DNA from 3 places in the Erwinia sp. HR93 genome. Region 1 is predicted to be linked to each of the others. Evidence: predicted binding sites of a transcription regulator. Region 1 holds the regulator's gene; each other region holds the start of a gene.
The links. The regulator CRP, encoded in region 1, controls carbon source genes, mostly activating them, when cyclic AMP is high. The targets are predictions, from matches to a motif close to ATGTGANNNNNNTCACAT.
Positions count from the first base shown of each region.

Region 2: a site for CRP is predicted at 1,260-1,277, ahead of focA (formate transporter FocA). Genes of this name have one in related genera too.
Region 3: a site for CRP is predicted at 4,292-4,309, ahead of SFA31_RS17065 (CidA/LrgA family protein). Genes of this name have one in related genera too.

Region 1 is NZ_JAXUDP010000001.1:997,287-1,003,206, forward strand. It holds gene argD (bifunctional acetylornithine/succinyldiaminopimelate transaminase) at 1-565, shown strand, start outside; gene SFA31_RS04650 (YccS/YhfK family putative transporter) at 562-2,679, opposite strand; gene crp (cAMP-activated global transcriptional regulator CRP) at 2,737-3,369, opposite strand; gene SFA31_RS04660 (OsmC family protein) at 3,666-4,070, shown strand; gene SFA31_RS04665 (phosphoribulokinase) at 4,106-4,975, opposite strand; gene SFA31_RS04670 (YheU family protein) at 5,079-5,297, opposite strand; gene SFA31_RS04675 (hydrolase) at 5,294-5,920, opposite strand, start outside.
Region 2 is NZ_JAXUDP010000001.1:2,710,271-2,716,190, reverse strand. It holds gene ycaO (30S ribosomal protein S12 methylthiotransferase accessory factor YcaO) at 1-939, shown strand, start outside; gene focA (formate transporter FocA) at 1,337-2,194, shown strand; gene pflB (formate C-acetyltransferase) at 2,251-4,533, shown strand; gene pflA (pyruvate formate lyase 1-activating protein) at 4,730-5,470, shown strand; gene SFA31_RS12685 (MFS transporter) at 5,855-5,920, opposite strand, start outside.
Region 3 is NZ_JAXUDP010000001.1:3,656,027-3,661,946, reverse strand. It holds gene mglA (galactose/methyl galactoside ABC transporter ATP-binding protein MglA) at 1-160, shown strand, start outside; gene mglC (galactose/methyl galactoside ABC transporter permease MglC) at 176-1,186, shown strand; gene sanA (outer membrane permeability protein SanA) at 1,304-2,020, opposite strand; gene cdd (cytidine deaminase) at 2,117-3,013, opposite strand; gene SFA31_RS17070 (CidB/LrgB family autolysis modulator) at 3,149-3,844, opposite strand; gene SFA31_RS17065 (CidA/LrgA family protein) at 3,841-4,242, opposite strand; gene dusC (tRNA dihydrouridine(16) synthase DusC) at 4,723-5,667, shown strand; gene SFA31_RS17055 (DedA family protein) at 5,813-5,920, opposite strand, start outside.

The DNA.
Region 1 (5,920 bases):
TCAGGCTCTGCTGGTATTTGATGAAGTACAGTGCGGGATGGGGCGCACTGGGGAGTTATTCGCTTATATGCATTATGGCGTAACGCCGGATATTCTCACCAGTGCCAAAGCGCTGGGCGGCGGTTTTCCGGTGAGCGCGGTGCTGACAACCGCCGATATCGCCTCATCGTTTCACGTGGGATCGCACGGTTCCACCTATGGCGGTAATCCACTGGCCTGCGCCGTAGCGTTAAAGGCGCTGGAGATAATTAATACTCCGCAAGTGCTACAGGGCGTCCAGCGTAAGCGCCAGCGCTTTATTGCGCATCTTCAGCAAATTGGGGAGCAGTTTGATGTTTTCTGTGAGATGCGTGGTATGGGGTTATTGGTCGGGGCGGTGCTGAGTTCGCCGTATCGCGGGCGCGCGGGCGAGTTAGTGAATATCGCCGCTGAGTCCGGCGTCGCTATCCTGAGCGCTGGCTCAGACGTATTGCGCTTCGCGCCTTCTTTAATCATTAGCGACGATGAGATTGAAGAGGGGATGCGCCGTTTCGCGCAGGCGATAGAACGGTTTATTCAGGGCTAATCGGCCTGGCTTAGACTTCGTACGGACGGGTTTTCGCCCCCCAGGCGCCGCTTTAACCATATGCCGTGGTGGGGGCGCTGGCGCCACGCGATAGATGAAATTGTGTGCATCGCATTTAAATGGCCTAGCACGCGCTGAAGATGCTGCTCCAGCGTGCTGAGCGGTCCACTGTTAAGCATATCCATTGATTCCAGAATATTGGCGCTGTCGGTTTCACCTGGTTCGTCGTACTCCAGGCGCTGCTGGCAGCGCTGAATCGCAATCTCGCAGGATTCCAGATAGCGCTGGGCAAGCGCGGGCTCTAGCAAAGTATGTTCGCGCGCCAGCGTCGTCATCGCATTAATATGCTCGACGATAAATTGACTGTGGGTCACCCAAAGTTTCATATCGGTCAGGTAGCGGGTATTGAATCCGGGTTCCTGCATTGCCTGATTGAGCGAATTATATAGCGCATTATGCGCCTGGTTTACCCGCATACGTTCGTATGCCAGCGGCCCTGGCTGTGGGTTGACGCTTAAAATCAGGCGGATAGCCTGCTGGTCTTCCTCCAGCGTGTCGTGTGCGTTCTGGCGCAGCAGGCCGCTTTGCCACTGCGGCCACAGCCATACCATGCCACCGAAGGCGATGAGACAGCCGATAAGCGTATCCACCAGCCGCGTCATAATAAACCGATCGCCGTTCAGCGAGAGAAGTTGAAGCGTATACACCGCCGTCAAGGTAAAACCTACCGTTGCCAGCCCGTACTGCTTGCGAATAATCAGGTAGCCAATCAGGGTAATGAGTAGCATGCCCAATAGCATATAGCCCTCCGGCACATGGAAATGCAGCGTGACGGCGGCTACCAGCAGCCCGGCCATAGTTCCGCCCGCCCGGTGAAAAATACGCACCCGGGTCGCTCCGTAACCGTTTTGGGTGACAAACATAATCGTCATTAAAATCCACCAGGGTTTAGGCAGATGCAGCGCGCTGCCGAGCAGACTGCCTATTGCCAGCATAACGCCGGTGCGGGCCGCGCTGCGCAATGCCGTAGATTTTAGCGATAGATAATTTTTTAGCGCGGGGAAGAGCGGCAGGCGGCGCTCTCTGTCGGCCATAAGATTACGTGCGTATAGCGGGCGCTGGGTGCGCAGCACGCGGGCGATGCGGCTGAAGTGGTAGTGGCAAAATTGCCCAACCGGATTATCCGGGTGTTGTCGGGCGATTTTGGCCAGCGCAGATAGCGGTTTTTCCATGCTAAAGCGGCGGGGATAGCGATGATAAAGAATGTCATCCGCCAGCACTCGCAGCCGGGAGGCGACGATTTGAGCGTTCCAGCGAATGACCGCCTCAGCGTGGCTCTTCTCGATTAACTTTTGCACTTCTTCCGGTTGATGCAGACTGACAGAGATGTGCTCCTGCAAATCGAGCCCGACCTGGAAGATGCGCAGCAGGCGCTTGTAGTCACTTTGCTGGCTGCCGGTGGAAAGCATATGAAGCTGCTGGTAGCACTGGCTTATCAGGTCAACGACTTTCTGCTGGCGCGTCAGCAACGGCGGCAGCGCTTTCTCAGGACAGGTGTGCTGCGTCAGCAGGCTATATTTCGCTTCACAGTAATTAGCCAGCTCGCGATACAGCAAACTGAGCGTTTCACGCAGCGGCTGTTCACGCCACAGCCAAAGCCAAAAGCGATTAAACAGTCCGTACCAGGTGGTACCAAGCGCGTACAGCAGCATGGGTTGCCAAACCGGCATGTTTCCCGCGAGGCTGAGCGTAAAAATAGCGGCCACCATTGAGGCAGGAAATAGCCTTGCATGCAGTGAGCTGATTTCCGCCGTTACGCCCAGAAGCAGCGCCATGCCGAAGAAGATGGCCGGCAGCGGCACATTTTCTCGCATCAATAATTGCACGATCAGACTGCAAGAGGCGAATAGGCAGCCGCCAACGATAAGTCGTTTAAAAAAGCGTTTATGAGGGGTATCCAGCCCGGCCATATTGCAGCAGGCGGGAACTAATGAAAAAAGTAGACCAAGACGAAGGTTACCCAGCGCCAGGCCGACGGCAACCGGCAGACATAGCACCAGCGTCTGACGCAGCGCGTAATTGACTTCAGGGTGATAAATCAGTCGGCGCCACATATATAACGACCTGAGGTATCGGCGCGGTGTGCGTGATAACACGCCGCGCCGCCGCGTTTAGCGCGTGCCGTAGACGACGATAGTTTTGCCGTGCGCGGATATCAGGTTCTGATCTTCGAGCATTTTTAAAATGCGGCCGACGGTTTCACGGGAGCAGCCCACGATTTGCCCGATTTCCTGGCGGGTAATTTTTATCTGCATGCCGTCAGGATGCGTCATGGCATCAGGCTGCTTCGCCAGGTTTAGTAGGGTTTGAGCAATGCGGCCGGTAACGTCCAGGAAAGCAAGGTTACCGACTTTTTCAGAGGTGACCTGCAGGCGACGCGCCATTTGTGATGAGAGGCGCATTAGAATATCCGGATTAACCTGGATTAACTGACGAAAATTTTTATAGGAGATTTCCGCGACCTCGCAGGCACTTTTGGCCCGAACCCAGGCGCTACGCTCCTGCCCTTCCTCAAAGAGGCCCAGTTCGCCGATAAAATCGCCCTGATTAAGGTATGAGAGGATCATTTCTTTGCCCTCTTCATCTTTAATCAGTACGGCCACGGAGCCTTTCACGATGTAGTAAAGCGTTTCGGCTTTTTCACCCTGATGGATGAGCGTGCTTTTGGAGGGATACTTATGAATGTGGCAATGAGACAAAAACCATTCGAGAGTCGGGTCTGTTTGCGGTTTGCCAAGCACCATGTGCGGTTATCCTCTGATTATAAACTGGCATCTGGAAGAGGCGCTTATGCTTCTCCCAAACGTGGTAAACGAGTTCTGCGTTTTAAATGGGAAGGGGATCAGAACAGCCTGTTATCAGTAAAGTTTTTACCTGAATGACCTTCACTACGACGCAGCAGTATCCGGTCTGTTTTAACATAGCTTTTCACCAGTGTCTCTTCTTGTCTCGTTTCAGCTTGACGCAGGTCGCCTTCTGTTGCCAGTTTCGCCCCTGACGCTTACTCTGTGGGGAAGCGTAATCTAACGGAGCGTACAAAATGCAGGCACGAGTTAAATGGGTAGAAGGGCTAACATTCCTCGCCGAATCCGCCTCTGGTCATCAGGTTTTGATGGACGGTAATTCAGGAGACAAGGCGCCAAGCCCGATGGAAATGGTATTAATGGCGGCCGGAAGTTGCAGCGCGATAGATGTGGTTTCTATCTTGCAAAAAGGGCGCCATGACGTAACCGATTGTGAGGTTAAACTTACGTCCGAGCGCCGTGAAGAAGCGCCGCGGCTTTTCACGCATATTAATCTGCACTTTATTGTTACCGGGCGCGGGCTGAGGGATAACGCGGTTGCACGTGCGGTTGAACTGTCAGCCGAAAAATACTGTTCGGTTGCGTTGATGCTGGAAAAGGCGGCCAATATTACCCATTCATGGGAAGTGATTGAAGCCTGATTAGACGCTGCGCGTCTTTAATAAGGCGCGCGATTTTAGTTGATTCCCCGGTCTTCAATTAACCGTTTCACCAGCGGTGTCATGATAAGCTCCATTGCAAGCCCCATTTTCCCTCCCGGCACTACCAGCGTATTCATGTGAGAAATGAACGAGCCTTGCAGCATAGCCAGCAGCCAGGGGAAATCGATCTGCTCCAGGTTACGAAAATGAATCACCACCAAACTTTCGTCCAGTGAGGGGATCGCCCGGGCTGCGAAGGGATTTGACGTATCGACGGTGGGCACGCGCTGGAAATTAATGTGCGTGCGCGAAAACTGAGGGGTAATGTAGTTAATATAGTCTTCCATTGAACGCACGACCGAGTCCATCACGGCCTCGCGGGAATGACCGCGCTCGCTCATATCCCGCACCAGTTTTTGTATCCACTCTAGGTTTACAATAGGCACTACGCCGACCAACAAATCTACGTGCTGCGCCACGTCTATCTGCGGCGTGACCACCCCGCCGTGTAGACCTTCGTAAAACAGGATGTCCGTGTCCGCAGGCAGCGGCTGCCAGGGGGTAAATGTACCGGGAACCTGATTCCAGGGCACCGCCTCGTCGTAGGTGTGTAAATATTTCCGGGATTCCCCGTGGCCGCTGCGCCCGTATTCCATAAAGGTGTTTTCCAGCAGGGAAAAATCGTTCGCATCGGGGCCAAAATAGCTGATATGGCGGCCTAAGTCGCGGGCCTTACGGATTTCCTGGTCCATTTCCGGGCGGGTGTATCGATGAAAACTATCGCCTTCGACTTCCGCCGCGCGTAATCCGAGCTGGGCAAAAATTTTACGAAACGCGAGGCTGGTTGTGGTGGTACCAGCGCCGCTGGAGCCGGTTACGGCAATAATGGGATATCTGGAGGACATAGCGTCATGACTCCTGCCTGGCTAAGGCGCGAATGCGCTGCGTTTACGGGCAGTATAGACGCCAGGCGCGCGGCGTTAAGATAAGTTTTTCTGAGACATGATGTTACCCACGAAATTGCGTACGCGGCATGATATTGACTGTTTCATGTAATTCAGACCAAACAATGAGCGCCTCGCCGCACTGGAGCTGGCGCTTAACGTCTGCGGTTTTTTGCTCCAGCGTGAGCTCCTGTTCGCCATAATCCGTTCCTTCGCGCAGAACAAAAGCCTCAATCAGACTGTCCAGCATTTCCGGCGCGATATCTTGCCAGGGAATTATCATACTTCGTGTTCCAAATAGCGCGCTAGCCAGGCGGGGATACGCTCTTCCAGCCACATCTGCGGCCTGCGCAGTGTACCGCTGACAAAGCCGACGTGGCCGCCGTGCTCGGTAAGTTGATATTCAATATTAGCAGGCAATTGTGTGATATCGGGAATGACCTGGTTATCCATGAAAGGATCGTCCTTCGCATGGATGATGAGCGTAGGTGCGGTGATTTTTGGCAGCATTGGCAGTGCGCTGCACTGGCGATAGTAATCCAGCGCATCCTGGAAACCGTGGATTTTCGCGGTAATGAGATCGTCAAATTCACGGATGCGACGGATGCGGCGCAGTTGGGGAAGTTCCACCGGCAGAGAGCCCGGCCAGGTCTGAAGTTTCCGGCGCGCGTTGCCTTTTAATAAATTTAGCAAATAGCGTTGATAGAACCGGGAAAACCCTTTTTCCATATGGTGGCAGCACGGCTCCAGCATGAGCGGTGCGGAAACGATCGCACTGGCTTTCAGGCGGCACGCCTCGCCCTGGCGCGCCAGCAGGCAGGCCAGCATATTACCACCAAGCGAAAAGCCTACGGCAGCGGTAGGCGCTTCGCCGTAGCGCATTGAGAGCCAGTGCAGGAAATAGGA
Region 2 (5,920 bases), 1.7 Mb from region 1:
GGCGCGCACCCTGATTTTGGTGTCGCACTTGAACGCACCGTCACTGAATTATTGCAGGGAAGAAGTCTGAAGGATTTAGATGTGTTTACGCCACCGACGTTTGACGATGAAGAAGTGGCTGAACATACCAATCTGGAAACTCACTTTATTGACTCAAGCGGCTTGATTTCATGGGATCTGTTTAAACAAGACGCTGATTATTCGTTTGTAGACTGGAACTTTTCTGGTACGACTGAGGAAGAATTTGCCACGCTAATGGCTATTTTCGAAGACGAGCTCAAAGAAGTTTATATCGCTGATTACGAACATTTAGGGGTTTACGCCTGCCGGATTTTAGTGCCTGGTATGTCAGATATCTATCCGGCAGAAGATTTATGGTTGGCAAACAATAATATGGGCGGCCATTTACGCGAAACTATTTTTAACCTACCGGAAAGCGCCTGGGATAAAGCGGATTATCTGCAGCTTATCGAACAATTTGATGATGAAAGCCTGGATGATTTTACTCGCGTGCGCGAGCTACTGGGCCTGGCTACCGGGAAAGATAACGGCTGGTCAACGCTGCGCATCGGGGAGCTCAAGGCTATGTTAGCGCTGGCCGGGGGCGACCTGGAACAAGCACTTATTTGGACCGAGTGGACCATGGAATTTAATGGTTCAGTGTTTTCTCCTGAACGCGCGCGCTATTATCGCTGCCTGCAAACACTCCTGCTTCTGGCCCAAGAGCCAGATAGAAAGCCCGAGCAATACTACTATGCTTTTGTGCGTATGTTTGGCAAGGAAGCGGTGGAAGCTGCAAGCGCCGCAATAAGTGGAGAAGCACCATTCTATGGCCTGGTCGCGGTTGACGACGAATTCACCGCTTTCCCGGCGCATCGTGCGCTACTGGGCGCATGGCAGAAACTACAGCGCGCCAAATCTGCCGCACAAGAAGCATAGAATCAGCACAAATACCCCCTTAGGGTTAGCTTCTTTTTTTGATATATTTCGGGACAGCGCGTCCCGTTTTTAAATTAAAAATTAAAATCAACAATTGTCATAAATAAGTTAAATAATAGTAAATGCAATATTTTATATAAAATTTAATTGTTGATTTTATTTATTTAAAAACCGCTATTGATTAACTTATTCGGAGGTAAAAACAATAATAATTCAACTTAATCAATAAACTTTAAAATTTATTTTTTACATAAAAATCAATAAATTATTCTGGAGTAGGGTAAAAATCAAACTATTCCCAGGCCTATTAGCCAGGCGAGATATGATCTATATCAAATTCTCATCTATAATGCTTTGTTAGTATCTCGTCGCCGACTTAAATAAAGAGAGAGTTAGTGTGAAAGCTGACAACCCTTTTGATCTATTGCTCCCATCTGATATGGCGAAAGTCGCCGAAGAAGCGGGTGTCTATAAGGCAACAAAACATCCGATGACCACGTTTTATCTGGCCATTACGGCAGGCGTGTTTATCTCCATCGCATTCGTTTTTTATATTACCGCTACAACCGGTACTGCCGAGATGCCTTATGGTATCTCAAAACTTATCGGCGGTATCTGCTTCTCCCTTGGTTTAATTCTCTGCGTCATTTGCGGTGCGGATCTATTTACCTCCACCGTGCTGATTGTTGTCGCCAAAGCCAGCGGGCGTATTAGCTGGGGCCAACTGGCGAAAAACTGGCTGAATGTCTATGTAGGTAACCTGCTGGGTGCACTGCTTTTCGTGCTGCTTATCTGGCTGTCCGGAGAATATATGGTGGATAACGGTCTCTGGGGGTTGAATGTTTTACAAACCGCCGATCACAAACTTCACCATACCTTTATTGAAGCCCTGAGCCTCGGTATCCTGGCGAATCTTATGGTTTGCCTCGCCGTCTGGATGAGCTATTCCGGGCACAGCTTAATGGATAAGGCGTTAATTATGGTGCTCCCTGTCGGCATGTTTGTCGCCAGCGGCTTTGAACACAGCATCGCAAATATGTTTATGATCCCAATGGGGATTGTCGTACGCCACTTCGGCTCGCCAGAATTCTGGCACGCTATCGGCGCATCGCCGGAGCAATTTTCGCATCTGACCATTATGAATTTCATCACCGATAATCTTATACCCGTTACAATAGGTAACATTATCGGCGGCGGTATTTTGGTTGGATTGACATACTGGATTATTTACCTGCGCCGCAGCGACAAGCACTAATATTGTTGCCTAAGGCGCAGTAAATCGGAACTTCCACATTAGAAGGTAGGTGTTACATGTCCGAGCTTAATGAAAAATTAACCGCAGCCTGGGAAGGGTTTGCTAAAGGCGAATGGCAGGGTGAAGTCAACGTTCGCGACTTTATCCAGAAAAACTATAGCCCATATGAAGGCGATGAAACCTTCCTGGCCGGTGCGACCGACGCGACGAGCCGCCTGTGGGATAACGTAATGGAAGGCATCAAAATTGAAAACCGCACGCACGCGCCGGTTGATTTTGATACTTCTGTTCCTGCTACCATTACTTCACACGATGCCGGCTATATCATTAAAGACCTCGAAAAAGTCGTAGGTCTGCAGACGGAAGCACCGCTTAAGCGTGCTCTGATCCCGTTTGGCGGCATCAAAATGATCGTAAACTCATGTAAAGCTTACGATCGTGAAATCGATCCAGAAACGCTGAAAATTTTCACCGAATATCGTAAGACGCATAATCAGGGCGTATTTGATGTTTATACCCCGGATATCCTGCGCTGCCGTAAATCAGGTGTACTGACCGGCCTGCCGGATGCCTATGGCCGTGGTCGTATCATCGGTGACTATCGTCGCGTAGCGCTGTACGGTATCGATTACCTGATGAAAGATAAATTCGCTCAGTTCACCTCTCTGCAGTCAAAACTGGAAAATGGTGAAGATTTAGAAGCGACTATCCGTCTGCGTGAGGAAATTGCTGAACAGCATCGCGCACTGGGTCAGATTAAAGAAATGGCGGCTAAATATGGCTGTGATATCTCTGGCCCGGCAACTAACGCTCAGGAAGCAGTACAGTGGACCTATTTCGGTTACCTGGCCGCAGTTAAATCTCAAAACGGCGCCGCCATGTCCTTCGGTCGTGTTTCCAGCTTCCTGGATATCTACATCGAACGCGATCTGAAAGCCGGTAAAATCACTGAACAAGACGCTCAGGAACTGATCGACCACCTGGTGATGAAGCTGCGTATGGTTCGCTTCCTGCGTACTCCTGAATATGACGAACTGTTCTCCGGCGACCCAATTTGGGCTACAGAGTCTATCGGCGGTATGGGTTTAGATGGCCGTACTCTGGTTACCAAGAGCAGCTTCCGTTTCCTGAACACCCTGTACACCATGGGGCCGTCTCCGGAACCTAATATGACCATTCTGTGGTCAGAAAAACTGCCGTTGAACTTCAAGAAATTCGCTGCGAAAGTGTCTATTGATACCTCATCTGTACAGTATGAGAACGATGACCTGATGCGTCCGGATTTCAACAACGACGACTATGCTATCGCCTGCTGCGTAAGCCCAATGATAGTTGGTAAGCAGATGCAGTTCTTCGGCGCACGCGCCAACCTGGCGAAAACCATGCTGTATGCAATCAATGGCGGCGTGGACGAAAAACTGAAAATGCAGGTCGGCCCGAAAGAAGCACCTATCACAGACGACGTGCTGAACTTTGATACCGTAATGGCTCGTATGGATCATTTCATGGACTGGCTGGCTAAGCAGTATGTCACCGCCCTGAATATCATTCACTACATGCATGACAAGTACAGCTATGAAGCTTCTCTGATGGCGCTGCACGATCGCGATGTCATCCGTACTATGGCTTGCGGTATTGCTGGTCTGTCCGTTGCGGCTGACTCTCTGTCCGCAATTAAATATGCAAAAGTGAAACCTGTTCGTGACGAAAACGGTCTGGCCGTAGACTTCGAAATCGAAGGCGAATACCCGCAGTTTGGTAACAACGACCCGCGCGTTGACGATTTAGCCGTTGATCTGGTTGAACGCTTCATGAAGAAAATTCAGAAGCTGCATACTTATCGCAACGCAATTCCAACGCAGTCAGTGCTAACCATCACCTCTAACGTCGTTTATGGTAAGAAAACGGGTAACACTCCGGATGGCCGCCGCGCAGGCGCTCCGTTCGGCCCCGGCGCTAACCCGATGCACGGCCGCGATCAGAAAGGCGCAGTGGCTTCTCTGACCTCTGTTGCAAAACTGCCGTTCGCCTATGCGAAGGATGGTATCTCCTATACCTTCTCTATCGTGCCGAACGCGCTGGGTAAAGACGACGAAGTTCGTAAGACTAACCTTGCCGGCCTGATGGATGGGTACTTCCACCACGAAGCCAGCATTGAAGGTGGCCAGCACCTGAACGTCAACGTGATGAACCGCGAAATGCTGCTTGACGCGATGGATAACCCGGAAAAATATCCGCAGTTGACTATCCGTGTATCTGGTTACGCAGTGCGTTTCAACTCACTGACGAAAGAACAGCAGCAAGACGTTATCACTCGTACATTCACGCAAACCATGTAATTCACGATTTGCCTGAAAAAGCGTAGAATAAAGGCTCCACTTCGGTGGAGCCTTTTTACCAATTGTTCTCCTGTACAAGCCTGCTTTGTCAGTTATCTTTTTTATTAAGGCAACTGCTAAAACAGACTATCCGACACGGCCGCTGAGCTGTGCGCAAACAAGCTCGAAATGGGCAATATCTGGAGATAACACCGCAATGTCAGTCACTGGTCGTATTCACTCCTTTGAGTCTTGTGGCACCGTAGACGGGCCTGGTATTCGCTTTATTACCTTCTTTCAGGGCTGCCTGATGCGCTGCCTGTACTGCCATAACCGGGATACATGGGATACCCATACCGGTAAAGAAGTAACGGTTGATGAACTAATGGCAGAAGCCGTGACTTACCGTCATTTCATGAATGCTTCCGGCGGCGGTGTAACGGCTTCTGGCGGCGAAGCGATTTTGCAGGCAGAGTTTGTCCGTGACTGGTTTCGCGCTTGTAAACAGGAAGGTATTCATACCTGCCTTGATACCAATGGCTTTGTGCGTCGTTACGATCCGGTTATTGATGAGCTACTGGAAGTTACCGATCTGGTTATGCTTGATCTAAAACAAATGAACGATGAAATACACCAATTGCTGGTAGGCGTATCTAATCAGCGCACGCTGGAATTCGCGCGCTATCTCGCTCAAAAAGGTATTAATACCTGGATTCGCTATGTCGTAGTGCCGGGATGGTCGGACGACGACGACTCCGCGCACCGGTTAGGTGAATTTACCCGTGATATGGGCAATGTAGAAAAAATTGAACTGCTGCCCTATCACGAGCTGGGGAAACATAAATGGGTGGCAATGGGTGAAGAGTATAAATTGGACGGCGTAAAGCCGCCGAAAAAAGAGACTATGGAGCGAGTAAAATCCATCCTTGAGCAATATGGTCATAAAGTCATGTACTGATCGTAATGCGCAATCCCACCGAGAATCCGCCTCCATTATTTATTAGCCGGAGTGAGGTGGCCTAAGTGTTCATCGCTATATCTTAAGCCGCCCCACCCATCTCCTCGTCAAACGGCATCAGCAACCCGGTTCTCGCCATCAGGCGAATGTGTTTATAGCAGCCGGACATCTGAATAACATCAGCAAAAAGAAAGTATGGCATTGCCAAAGCATCCTCAAAAGAAGGTGTGGCCTTTTAGGTCATGAGCTTACAGAAAAAGAGAAGGTGCAACAAACCCTGCGCCGTTAATTGAGCCTGAACGCCCCAATTAGATTTTTCGGATTAATAAACAAAAACGCGGCCGGTAATAACCGACCGCATTGGAAAGTCCACCAGCGTGTATATCAGGCATGCGCCACTGGGGTTGGATGCTGTCCCGCTTTGCGCAGTAGCATCATGAGGTATACAAA
Region 3 (5,920 bases), 2.7 Mb from region 1:
GCGGGAGAAAGGCATCATTATTATTTCTTCTGAAATGCCGGAATTGCTGGGGATTACCGACCGTATTCTGGTGATGAGCAACGGCCAGGTCGCCGGCATCGTCGAGACCAAAAACACCACGCAAAATGACATTTTGCGCCTCGCATCTTTGCATCTTTAACTTCAGGGGACGCTCATGAGCGCATTAACAAAAAAACACGTTCTGACGTATATAAAAGAAGGTGGAATTTATGTCGTGCTGCTGGTGCTGTTAGCCATCATTATTTTTCAGGACCCGACGTTTTTAAGCCTGCTGAATCTCAGTAACATTCTGACCCAGTCTTCGGTGCGCATTATTATCGCGCTCGGGGTGGCCGGGCTGATTGTCACTCAGGGTACCGATCTGTCCGCCGGGCGCCAGGTTGGCCTGGCGGCGGTGATAGCGGCAACGCTGTTACAGTCTATGGACAATATTAATAAAGTGTTCCCGGATATGCAGACCATGCCGATTGCGCTGGTTATCCTGATTGTCTGTGCGGTGGGGGCGGTGATTGGGCTCATCAACGGGTTGGTGATTGCGTATCTTCACGTCACGCCCTTTATCACCACGCTGGGCACCATGATTATTGTGTATGGCATTAACTCCCTGTACTACGACTATGTCGGCGCGTCGCCGGTTTCCGGGTTTGATAGCCGATTTTCTCATTTTACCCAGGGCGTAATTGCAATGGGAGATTTTCGACTTTCCTACATTACCTTTTATGCGCTGGCGGCCATCGCGTTTGTCTGGGTGCTATGGAATAAAACCCGGTTTGGGAAAAATATCTTTGCTATCGGAGGCAACCCGGAAGCGGCAAAAGTGTCCGGCGTCAACGTGGGGCTGAACTTATTGATGATTTACGCGCTGTCCGGCGTATTTTATGCGTTCGGCGGCATGCTGGAGGCCGGGCGCGTTGGATCGGCGACCAATAACCTCGGGTTTATGTATGAACTGGATGCCATTGCCGCCTGCGTGGTCGGCGGCGTTTCATTCAGCGGCGGCGTAGGCACGGTCTTTGGCGTAGTCACCGGGGTAATTATCTTTACGGTGATTAACTACGGCCTCACTTATATCGGCGTCAATCCTTACTGGCAATATATTATTAAGGGCGCGATTATTATCTTCGCGGTGGCGCTGGACTCGTTAAAATATGCGCGGAAAAAGTAGTCAGCGGCAGGCGGGCACCGTGGATAAGCTACTTATTGAGGGTGTTTGCCGCCGGCAGGCCTGGGAGTTTATTCGCTGTGACACTGCGTGAAAGCGGGGAACTGGCCCCCGCTGCCGTCAATTTTGTTTCTTTTCGAGTTCCAGCAACTGCGAAGGAGTCACTGCCGGATAACCCTGGGCGTCCTGTGGGATTTCCCGGTGCGATGGGATGGGTACCAGCGGCCCGAGAAAGCGCGGTTCGCGCTTGAAAATATACAGGTCTGCCAGTGCGCCGAGGCGAGCGCCAAACTCGCGCAGGCGTACCGTAAGCATATTTTTCGGTGACGGCACCGCGTAGCACTGGGCCTGAATTCCCATATGCTGGGCGATAAACAGCGCGCGCTCGCAGTGAAAGCGCTGGGTAATAATAATAAAGTCGTTGGTGTCAAAGACCTTACGGGTTCGGACAATCGAGTCCAAGGTCCGGAAACCGGCATAATCCAGCACGATATCGGTAGGGTCAACGCCCGCAGCGATTAAATCTTTACGCATGGTCATCGGTTCGTTATAGCTTTGCTGCGCGTTATCCCCGCTCAGCAGCAGATAACTGATTTTACCGCTGTTATAGGCGTTAATCGCGCCCTGGATGCGATAGCGGTAATATTGATTAATAACGCCGGTGCGATAATATTTTGCGGTGCCGAGCACCACGCCAACCTGGCGCCAGGGAAGATCCTGTATTTCATCATAGACGTAGGGCGCCGTTTTCCAACTGATCCAGCGGTCCAGCGCCAGCGCGGAAATAAGCGCCAGGGCTATCAAAGCCAGCAGACCGTAAAACAGACGCTTCAACATAGAGTTAGATACCTGACACCGGGAAGAGTAAGGAGCTTCAAGGCTACTTTATCCACGTAAACCGTGCAACATAACCGGGTGCGGTTGCGGCAAATTTCATCGCGGCGAAGATTCCAGTAATAAACGATCGGCATTATGGCAGCCCAGGCTGCGCAATAATGCGATGCTGGCGTCCCACTGGGTCAGCGCGGCATCTGCGCGTTCGGCTACCAGTACGCGGCCCAGCGCCTGCTCTGTATAACCGTTAAGATACATAACGTTAAGCGCCACCTGCAGCGGCGGCAGTGAAGGGTTATAGGCCGCACTTTCCGCGTAGCTGCCGCTAAATAGCGTGCCGTCTTTCATTTCCAGCGCGACGCCGGACGGAGAGTGACTGTAGGGAGCGTGGCTGCGGCTGGCGGCGGCGATTGCGGCCTGGCTCAGCGCATCGCCCTGCAGCATAAATACATGAGGCTCGCTGTCCATTAACCGCGTTTGCACCCCGAGATCTTCCGGTCCAAAAGCCTCAGGTAAATAAGCGCTAAGGGGAGCAGGCTGTCGCTCGGGTAACTGGATTATCAGCCCGACGCCGCTGTTCAGTTCATTCATAAATTGCCGGCAGTGGCCGCACGGCGTGTAGTTGACCGTTACCGCACGAAGCCGGCGTTCGCCGCAGGTCCAGGCGTGTGAAATCGCGCTTTGTTCCGCATGGATGGTTTGCTGCAGCGTGCTGCCGGGGAATTCCATATTAGCGCCCAGCCAGAGGTTGCCGCTGACGCCGTGGGCGATGGCACCCACCTGAAAATGCGATATCGGAGCCCTGGCGCAGGCGGCGGCTACCGGTAACAGCGCCAGGGCCAGTGCGGTTTCATCAAACCCGCTGGCGGTTTCCAGCGCTTTCACCTCGCTGGCGCTAAACATTCCTGAAAAATGCGGGTCACTGAGCCTGGGGACCAATAATGGCCGCAGAACATCGGGAAGCTGCGCGACGGCGTGCTTAAAACGTGGATGCATGATAGACCTCAACACCAAAAATGGCTCCGTAGTTTACGGTGCCGCTTCAGCGCTATACGTGATCTTTATCTCATTATTAGTGCAATAAATGAAATCTCACAGCCGTGAGAGCCGATAGCGCAATATTGGCTACGGTTAGCCAAAAAAACGCAGGATTAAGGGAAACAGGAAAGGCGCCATTATTGAGGTCATAATCCCGCAGATAACCAGTGCCAGCGAGCCAAACGCGCCTTCCTGGTAATCCAGCTCGGCGCAGCGGGCGGTACCCAGCGCATGCGAGGCGGTGCCCATCGCCAGCCCGCGTGAGGCTTTGGTAGTGATTTTCATCGCATTGAGCATAGTGTGTCCGAACACTGCGCCTAAAATCCCGACAAAAATGACGCACACGGCGCTAATTGCCGGTAAACCACCGATGCTACCGCCCACGGCCATTGCAATCGGCGTTGTGACAGATTTGGGGAGAATAGAGGCGGCTATCTGCGGCGTGGCACCGAGCATCAGCGCTACGGCACTTCCGGTGACCATCGCCGTTATGCTGCCAATAAAGCAGATAGTGATAATCGACTTCCAGCGCGCGCGAATTTGATGGATCTGTTCATACAGCGGAAACGCCAGCGCTACAACGGCGGGCTGGAGTAGATCGTTGAGTACTTTACTGCCGCTGAAATAGCGCTCATACGAAAGCCCGCTGACCAGTAAAAAAGGGATGATAATGACCATTGAGACCAGTAACGGATTGAGCAGCGGCATTTTTAACCATCCGCCCAGACGGCGCGCTGCAAAAAAAACGATGAGCGTTATCGGTAGCGACCACCAAATATTTTCCATCATTTGTTTTTTACCTTATTGCGGCTAAATAACTGACGTTCGCCGTGTACCAGATGTGAACTCCAGCTCACCACCAGCATGACAATGACCGTACTTATGATGCAGGACACGACAATTGGTCCAAACTGGGCGCGTAGTAAATCAAAATATTGCATGACACCGACGCCAATGGGTACGAACAGCAGGGCCATATAGCGAATCAGCAGATGGCAGCCGGGCTGTACCCACTTTGCCGGCAGGATTTGAAAAGACAGGAGCAAAAACAGTAGCAGCATACCGATAATACTGCCGGGGATCGTGATGGGTAGCAGCGCAGCCAGCGCGATCCCCGCATAAAGACAGACGTAGATCAGCACAAAAGCTCGTAAATACTGCCAGACGATGGTCAACATATTACGCATAGCGGAATGTCCTTCGGAGAATGCATTCATCATACAATTAATTTTTTTTTTGTGCTACCGATCACATAATGTATTTCCATAACCCTCTTATTATGTCTGGTCGGTTTTACCCGAGATTGCAAGGTGGCAAAGGATATTGTCAGTGTAGTTTATGCTGGCATAACGGTGAGTTACCTTTGCGCTGAGGCCGTATGCGGCGCCAGTGGCAGTGAAGTGTTTTACTGTCGTGAATTTATCGGCAGAGACACAGTGTCATAAAAGATGGCGGTATTAGCGCGCTCCTGCCAGCTGAATTATTAACGTATATCTGAAATAAGGTTAAGCCATGCCGGATGCAGGTGCAGGCCGATCACTCCCTCCCGGCACCGATACTCGAATTTCTATGACAGGTTTGCAGGCGACGACTGATCAAAGCCGTGCTTTTTACCACCCTAAAAATTAGGCTACTATGAGCGCCTTTTTAGCGTGCGGGCAGAAACCATGCGGGTACTACTGGCACCGATGGAGGGCGTTCTCGACCCTCTGGTGCGTGAATTATTGAGTGAAGTTAATGACTATGACCTCTGCGTAACGGAATTTTTGCGCGTGGTAGATAGCTTATTGCCGGTAAAAGCATTCTATCGGATCTGCCCGGAACTGCGCCACGGCAGTAATACCTCTGCGGGCACGCGCGTTAGAGTGCAACTGCTGGGGCAGGCGCCCGAGTGGCTGGCGGAAAACGCGGCGCGTGCGATAGCGCTGGGATCGTGGGGAGTAGACCTCAATTGTGGATGCCCCTCAAAGGTAGTGAATGGCAGCGGGGGCGGGGCGTCTCTGCTGCGGGAGCCAGAACTCATTTATCGCGCCGTCAGCGCCATGCGCGCAGCGGTGCCCGCCGCGCTGCCGGTCACGGTAAAAGTGCGCCTCGGCTGGGATAGCAGCGCGCGGCGCGTTGAAATTGCCGATGCGGTACAGCAGGGCGGAGCCAGCGAAGTGGTGGTGCACGGGCGTACCAAAGAGGATGGCTATAAGGCGGATTGCATTAACTGGGCGGCAATCGGTGAAATTCGTCAGCGTTTACGCATCCCGGTTATTGCCAATGGCGAAATCTGGGACTGGCGCAGCGGGCAGGCGTGCCTGGCGGCAACCGGCTGTGAGGCGCTAATGCTGGGGCGCGGGGCGCTGACTATCCCTAATTTAGGGCAGGTGGTAAAACATAATGCCCCGGCCATGCCGTGGCCTGAGGTAGTACAGCTTTTATGCAAATATACCCGGCTGGAAAAACAGGACGATACCGGGCTGTATCATCTGGCGCGTATTAAACAGTGGCTTGGGTATTTGCGTAAAGCTTACCCGCAGGCGGAGACTCTATTTACCGTGGTGCGGGCTTTAAAAAGCTCGCGCGCGGTGGCGCAGGCGATTACCGCCTACGCGGACGCATTATGATAGGGGCGCACGGCGGCGCCCCGGTGCCAGTTGGGCCTTATGGCGATGGGTTTATGCGCGCATAAACCCATCGGCAGGCATAAAAACGAAGTTGGCGCGCCGGGGCTACGCCGCGTTTTATCGCATAGTTTGCGTTGCTGTCGGGTTAGCCATTTTTGTCGCTGCTATCCTCTGAGCCATTTTCGTCAGTATGGCGGTGAGTGCGCCGTTTTAGCCACAGGCGCACCAGCCATACCGCGGCGATAGCCAGCCC